DNA from 2 places in the Virgibacillus sp. GM2-2 genome. Region 1 is predicted to be linked to the other one. Evidence: riboswitches for the same ligand, from Rfam matches in the RefSeq annotation. Region 1 holds a riboswitch; the other holds the start of a gene.
What was found. A riboswitch is a leader RNA that binds a small molecule or an ion and turns the genes downstream of it on or off. The one in region 1 is predicted to bind lysine.

Region 1 (4,224 bases):
ACTGCTTTTTCATAAAAATCAATATCTACTGTAGCGCCAGTTGGGTTGCTTGGATAGTTTAAAAACAGTACTTTTGCTTGAGATAGAATCTCTTTTGGGATTTCCTCAAAATTTGGTTTAAAACCGTTTTCCGCGTGAACGGGCATAGAATAATAATTTCCATCCGCTAGAAGTGTGGTTAGTCGATAAACGGGATACCCTGGATCTGGTCCTAACACATAATCCCCCTTATCGATAACAGATGGAAGTAAATGACCGATCCCTTCTTTTGAACCTATCAAGGCTAGAACTTCAGTCTCTGGGTCGAGTTTCACATCATATGTTTTTTTATAATAGGTAGCTACTGCTTCCCTAAACTCAGAGCATCCGTTAAAGTTAGGGTATTTTAAATTGGCAGGATTTTGTACTTCCTCAACGAGTTTGTCAACAATATGCTTAGGTGTTGGTAGATCAGGATCACCGACACCTAAATCAATCACGTCTACACCTGCCTGCAAAGCCTTTTGTTTCATTTTCTGTACTTCGGCAAATTTATATGGAGGTATGTTTGAAAGTCTATTTGACTTGTATTTCACTTGAAAATCTCCCTGTTTTTATTTTTCTTAGTCTATTCTATAAAACGTAAATGTTGAAGGTTACTTTAATCGCTGGTCAAGCTGAATCAAATCTTCATAAGTCTCCCTTTTTACTACGAGTTGAGCTTCGCCATTTTCTACAAAAACGACAGCGGGTCTTGGGATTCGGTTATAATTGTTAGCCATTGAATATCCATAAGCTCCTGTACTAAACACGGCTAGAATATCTCCTTCATTCGCCTCAGGTAGTGGCAAGTCCCATATAAGCATGTCGCCACTTTCACAGCATTTTCCCGCAATGGAATAAAGTTCATCGCGAGCTTCGTTTGCTCTATTCGCTAATATACCTTCATATTTCGCATCATATAGAGCAGGTCTAAGGTTGTCTGTCATACCACCGTCAACCGCTAAGTAATTTCTAACCTCAGGAATTTCCTTCTGTGATCCGACTGAATATAGCGTCGTTCCAGCATTTCCAACTAATGAACGTCCCGGTTCAATCCACACTTCAGGTACAGGCATGGAAATTCGATTCGCTTCCTGTTTAATAGCCTCACACATAGTTGAAATATATTCGCTAGGTGTTTTCGGATCATCGCCTTCCGTGTAATGTATACCGAAGCCACCACCTAAGTTGAGAACACGTGGGAAATAGTTCAATGTCTTCTGTGTGGTTGTACAAAATGCAAAGATTTTTTCAGCAGCAGCTACAAAGGCATTTGCTTCAAAAATTTGCGATCCGATATGACAATGGAAGCCAAGAACCTCAAAACAATCTTCATTGAGGACAGTATCAATTGCTTTTAAAGCAGTTTCATTAGCAATATCAAACCCAAACTTCGAGTCCTCGCCGCCGGTAGCTATATATTTGTGCGTATGTGCTTCTACTCCAGGCGTCAAACGTAGTAAAATAGATATTTTTTTATCAAACTTTTCGGTTGCCTCTTTCAGTAATTCAATCTCAAGGAAATTATCGACAACGAAGCAACCAACACCTTCTTTTACTGCCATTTCAATTTCTGCCCGACTTTTATTATTACCATGGAAATGGATATTTTCTGCTGGAATATCAGCTGCAAGTGCTGTGTACAACTCACCACCGGAAACAACATCGATCGTTAAGCCTTCCTCAAGCATAAGCTGATAAATGCCGATACAGGAAAATGCCTTACTTGCATAGGCAACCGTTCCGTCGATACCTGATTCTACAAAAGCCGAATTAAAATCTCGTGCCATTTTCCGTATAAGGGCTACATCGTAAACGTACAGGGCTGTCCCGTAATTTTCAGCGAGTGTTACCGTGTCTATTCCACCAATCTCCAGATGTCCTTGATCATTGATACGACTTGTTCCATGTAGTTGCATGTTATCTATCCTTTCTATGGTAAGCGGAAGATTTTTGGGTACAAAAAAACAATGACAGAAAATAACCTATCATTGTTTGACAATACGTTATCCTCCATTTCGATCAGTAGTTCCCCATGCATTATAGTATGCATGACAGTCTGTTCCTTCTTCAGGTAACAGCCCAGCAGTAATAAGATGGACGCTTATTACACTTCGGCAAGTAATCCTTTCGTCCATAATCATCGTTGTCATCCTCTTATGGATTACTCCTATTACCTGCTCCTCTACCTCACCGATCTGATAAGGTCTCGATATGAAATTAAATTTATCATACTAAGTTGCATTTTATTCGTCAAGGGTTAATATTCGAAAATTTCGGGGTTTACAACTCTTAAAAACTCTCGTATAATCAAATACAACTTTTATAAAATTGAATAGTTATGGATGAGGTGCAAAAATCATCAGTAGCTTATTACGTATTGCCACTGCAAGGGTGTAGTAAGTGAAAGGGAAATTTGCCGAAACGAAGTCTAGTTGCAGACAGGACTACGTTGGATTGTATATGAATAATATGCAGTCTGTCATTATTCGTTGTAATAATGGAGTGCTTCCACTTGTATATAAGACAAACCATAAACAAGTCGGCATATCCCGGCTTGTTTTTTTGTTTAATTGTCTAGAGTGTTGCATTTGTATGAGAATTAAATACTGACAGGTGCTGAGAGCAGTGGAAATACACGAAGACTCCTGCGGGAGGAGAGGCATCGGTGAGACCCCGCAGTGCGATAGCACGAGGAGGCTCATCAGCCACCCGCGGAAAGCGGAGTGTATTTCCACTGCGGTTTCATAGCTTCATTTTATGAAATTAAATTTTCCTTTACAAAGTGGTCTGCACTATTCAATTTTTTCACCAGAAAGAAGGCAGCTTATGAAACGAAGTATACTTAAATTTGGCGGAACAAGTGTCAGTAGTTTAGATAAAATAAAAGACATCGCTAATTACCTGAAAGAACGAGTTGGAAATGGCGAACAGCTAGTTGTCGTTGTAAGCGCGATGGGCAAAACAACAGACGAGTTAATGAAATCTGTTCATTCCATTACACATTCTCCAAATGAACAAGACTTGGCCGTTCTTTTAACCACAGGAGAACAACAAACAATTTCCTACTTGTCGATTATCTTAAATGACTTAGGCGTTAAATCTAAGCCGCTTACGGGATACCAAGCAGGAATCGAAACAATTGGTCATCATTTAAAAAGTAAAATTTCCAAGATTAATACAACATTGTTTGAGCAGCTTTTTGATACATACAATGTATTAATAGTGGCTGGTTTTCAAGGCTTCAATACAGATAATGAAATTACAACGCTTGGTCGTGGTGGGTCTGATACGACAGCAGTAGCGCTTGCAGCAGCACACAAATGCCCGTGCGAAATTTATACCGATGTAGCGGGAGTTTACAGTACTGATCCTAGGGTATATCCGCAAGCAAAACGTCTTGAAGCCGTTTCGTACGAAGAAATGATGGAAATGAGTGCACTTGGTGCAGGGGTACTTGCTTCAAGAAGTGTTGAAATTGCGAAAAACTATGATATCCCAATTTATTTAGGAAAATCACTGTCCGATGAGAAAGGAACATGGGTAATGTCGAAGGTTGAAATGCTAGAGAAAAAAGCAGTTACAGGGGTCGCGTTAGATAAAGATATGATTCACGTCACATTGAACTATCCACAATACGATACGAAATTATTGGATGAAGCATTCTTAAATTTGGAGCAAGAAGAAATCAATGTGGATATGATTTCACAAATAACGAACAACGAAGGAATCCAGCTTTCGTTTACAATGAAGGATACCGAAGAGCAACAGATACAACGTATTTTTTCTAGACTTAAACAAAGTTATCCTGAGCTGTATTATAAAATCGAAAATCGTTTCGTAAAGGTCTCCGTAATTGGATCTGGAATGCGTGATATGACAGGGGTTGCTTCTAAAGTGTTTCGAACATTGATCGAAGCGGATATCTCCTTCTATCAGGTCACAACATCGGAAATCAGCATATCTTATGTAGTAGATGCGAAAAACGGGGAAAAAGCGGCACATGTTTTATGCGCGTGCTTTGAACTCTAATATTGGAGGTTTTAACATGGTTAAAATTGCTGTAGTAGGGGCTACAGGGCTAGTCGGTCGTAAAATGGTTGAGTTACTAGAGAAAAAAGAAATTCCATTTGATGAGTTGGTTCTTTTTTCATCCAAACGATCTGCTGGCACGGAAGTTTCTTTTAAAAATAAAACATATGT
Region 2 (4,224 bases), on a different contig from region 1:
CTTAAAGTATATCTATGAAAAAAGTTGAGAAGGAATGTTATAAATCTTTACTTTTTTCAGATATTTATGATTGTATTATAACGATACTTTATATCTATGTCAAAGCAATTTTCATATTTTTAAAACTATTAAAAGTTTTAGGCTACTATATGTTAACCTTTTCTATAATAGTAAATGCTTTGTTTCTACTCAATTCATTAACAAGGATATGCCTACACAATCTTATGCCCAACGTACTTAGGAAACATTTATCACTAGTTCAATACCATACCCTTTTAAAGTCTAAAAAACAGACTGCCGTGAATGAACGACAGTCTGGATTAGATTATACATTATTTACTTTGGTTTTGTTGATAAAATGAATAAACATGCTGGTTAAAACTACTAAGGCAAGAGTCAATAGCAAGGAAAGTAGAACATTCCCTGAATATCCCATCACTAAATAACTAATACCCCCAGCTACTGCAACTAGACTTGCATAAGGTAACTGCGTTAACACGTGATCGATATGATTTGCTCCAGCACCTGTTGACGAAAGTATTGTTGTATCTGATATCGGTGAACAGTGATCCCCGAATACTGATCCTGCTAATACTGCAGAAAGCGAAGGTAATAACAGGGATACATCGGTAATAACGGTAATTTCAGCTGCGATAGGCAACATAATACCAAACGTTCCCCAAGAAGTTCCTGTTGCTAATGCCATTAACCCTGCAATAATAAAGAATAAAAATGGTAGTAATGCAGCATCAATGGAAGCTTTCTCTACAAGATGAGCAAGATAATTACCTGTTCCTAATGTATCAATTACGGAACCAATCATCCATGCTAGAATCAGAATGTAAATAGCAGGTAACATTGTTTTAATGCCTTCTCCAACAATCTTCAAACTACTAACACGTGGTTCGGATTGTAATAGGTGAAAGATAAATGCCACCACAACTGCTAAGGCACCACCAATTATTAATGATAAGTTAACATCTGTATTGGCAAAAATGGAAAGGAGCGAGTCATCATCGCTATATTGTACACCTGTAACAATCATTGCTCCGACAGTACCTACAATTAATAAAACAATTGGTATGATCAAATGATATATTTTTCCATCACGATGTGGATCAAATACTTCTTCTAAATCACCTGGTATGTTTGAATCATTAGGATCAATGACTTCACCAGTTTCAATCGCACGTTTTTCATGTTTGCGCATCGGTCCAAGATCCAATTTGAGGTATGCTGTTAAAAACACTAGCAAAATTGCACCGATTGCATAAAAATTGAGTGGAATCATTTGAACAAATGCTTCAAGCGGTTGAATATTAGTAATGCCATTCGCAACTAATAAACTTCCTATCACCCCAATAATATACGCACCCCAACTCGAAATTGGTGAAAGTACAGTTACTGGAGCAGATGTTGAGTCAATAAAATATGCTAGTTTCGCACGTGAAACATTGTGTCGATCAGTCAAAGGTCTAGCTACTTGGCCAACAGCTAATGCATTAAAGTAGTCATCAATAAAAATAATGATTCCTAAGATTGCTGTCATAGCTTGAGCACCAGCGCGCGTTTTCACACGCTTCATCATGTAATCGCCAAATGCACGACTCCCACCTGATGCTGAAAGAAAAGCTGTCATGATACCTAAAAGGAATAAAAATCCTAATAATAACAAATTACCAATATTAAGCCCTTCAGTTGTATAAAAAATTTGATAAAAAACAGTCCATATTTCGTTTAACGTATTTAAGATATTAAAATCATGAATAAATAAAGCCCCAACAATAATCCCGATTCCTAATGATAGTAAAACACGTTTTGTAAGTAGTACCAATATAAGCATGAGTAGAGCTGGTACTAATGAGTAAATCGTTCCTTCCATTTTTCTTTTACCTCCATAAATTTTTTGATGAAGGTGCACAGAGATACGCAATATAAAAACACACAAAAAAGCAATGATAGAAAATAACCTACCATTGCTTTTACAATATACGTTATCCTCCATTTCGATCAGTAGTTCTCCATGCACAATCCTTACATGACAGTATAGCTCTTATTCAAAGCCATCCCAGCGGTAGAAAGATTGACCCTTTCTTCGCTTCGGCAAACAGCCCTTTCATCAATAATCATAGGTGTCATTCTCCTATTGACTACTCTTTCTGTTTGCTCCTCTACCTCACCGATCTGATAAGGTTAGTCTATGAAATTATTTTTTTATTATACTAAGTTATTCACTTTTTTTCAAGTCATCTTTAGGGATGGCAATTGGTGGAAGTTCAGTTCCACTGCCTCCATAGTAGTCTGGTACCTCTGAGTTAATCGTTCTTGAATCAATGTAAATATTAGTAGTTACTTTCTTAGTTTTAGTTGTGAACGGAACAACAATTTGTACATCGACTTGCACTTTAACATATAAAGAGTAGACAGCTGTATTGATGCCAAGTTCTTCTTTTTCAAAAAACAAATCAGATTGAATCGCACCCACAATTTCAAAGTTTACCGGTATTTTAGGACCTAAGTTTGCAAGGATTGGACTATCGAAAGCTTGCCCGATAGGTATTTCTACAACGGTTGGATCTTTTTCTGCTAAATCATTTGCCGAATCGTCATAATCTAATGACGGCATATCAGGATCATCCGTATCTACTGTTTCCCCTTTATTCATATTATATAAAAAGTATTCTGCACGTTCCGTAGCTTTCCTCAATATCTTGTTCTGTGCTTCAGCACTCCAACCAAGCATGGTAATATATCCTTGATCATCTTTGGATACTTCCACAAGGTCATCAAATGTTACACCTTCGCTAGACTTAACCGCAGCATTAATTGTTCTTGTCGCAAACTCGATTGTCTTGTTTTGCGCTATTTCCATTAATGGCGGCCGTATTTCCTTTCCTATAAACCAAACACTAAACCACGTTACCGATATAAAAATGATACACGTTATAACGAATATGTATTTAACTGGAGGTGGCTTTCGGTTATTTTTAAACTGAAATTTTCTCGGTTGCATCAACATGAAAAAACCCCCTTAAAACAAGATATGCTTGTATTAAGAGAGTTAGAATTTCAAATTATCTTTAGTTATGAAGACAAGCGGAAATCGTGAGAGATAAGCATTTCGATAAATCAACTTCGTATGGAGTTACATCCTGTTCGCTTTCATCCTTCGTAATTCGAACAATTGGACGATCACACAAATGCAAATGTTGCTTTAAGATGACACCGATTCGATTATCACTCAATTTAACCGTCAATCCATTTGGATATACAGCTACACTTCGTTTAAAGGCCTCAACTATCCCTTTATCAAATTTGTTAATTGCTCCAGCATATAAGATTTCAAGTCCTTCATGTGGTAACATTGCATCACGATAACTCCTGTTACTTGTAACCGCATCGAATACATCAGCTACAGCAAGAATTTTCGCGTGTGGATGGATTTCACCACCATCAATCCCTCTCGGGTATCCTGATCCATCCAACCGTTCATGATGCTGGAATGCGCAGTGTGCTACTACAAGTGGAATGCTTTCTTGTTTACGCAAGAAATCATACCCATATTGTGTATGGCACTTAATTGCCTCAAATTCTATTGGTGTTAGACTGGAGGGCTTTTTCAAAACATCAGGGTCAATAAATATTTTCCCTATATCATGCAGCATTGCTCCGACGCCAAGTTCAATAAGTTTATCCTTTGTCAGCTTAAGTTCTGTCCCGATAGCTAGTGAATATATTGTAACGTTTAGCGAATGTTGGAATATGTAATCATCCGTGACAAACACATCAGCAAGTAATGATAATGCATCTCTCCGATTCATGATTTCATCGATAAGATGTTCCACAACGTTCGCCATCTGACTACCTTTTTTCTCTAGTATGTAGGAGCGGTCAGTAAAACCTTTTTGCTTAATATCAGAAAATGTATCTTTTATTGTAGTCGTTGCTTCAAGTCTCGACTTTTCAGATATAACAGATTCAATTTGAATATCATTGGTCAACTCGTCTTCAATATAAATATATGTAATGCCCTGCTCTACCAAACGCGAAATCATTTGCTTGGTTAAGCTCAATCCTTTTTGAATTAATACCGTACCACTTTCGTTATACACCGCTTGACCAACTGTAGTACCCGGTTTAATTCGTTTTGTATTGGCTAATCTCATAGCGTTCTCCTAACTCTGTGTCGCAGCAAATTGAATTCATAATGGCTAACTTCATAAA

Region 2: it holds a riboswitch for lysine, as region 1 does, so the genes downstream of both, ACY9Z2_RS06605 (Na+/H+ antiporter NhaC family protein) here and lysA (diaminopimelate decarboxylase) in region 1, are expected to answer to the same signal.

The regions. Positions count from the first base shown of each region.
Region 1 covers NZ_JBUZWC010000015.1:64,668-68,891, reverse strand. The annotation lists gene ACY9Z2_RS15375 (LL-diaminopimelate aminotransferase) at 1-575, opposite strand, end outside; gene lysA (diaminopimelate decarboxylase) at 636-1,940, opposite strand; lysine riboswitch at 2,040-2,217, opposite strand; lysine riboswitch at 2,359-2,540, shown strand; gene ACY9Z2_RS15365 (aspartate kinase) at 2,851-4,053, shown strand; gene ACY9Z2_RS15360 (aspartate-semialdehyde dehydrogenase) at 4,070-4,224, shown strand, end outside.
Region 2 covers NZ_JBUZWC010000004.1:36,658-40,881, forward strand. The annotation lists gene ACY9Z2_RS06605 (Na+/H+ antiporter NhaC family protein) at 326-1,882, opposite strand; lysine riboswitch at 2,007-2,182, opposite strand; gene yunB (sporulation protein YunB) at 2,228-3,019, opposite strand; gene ACY9Z2_RS06615 (HD-GYP domain-containing protein) at 3,081-4,166, opposite strand.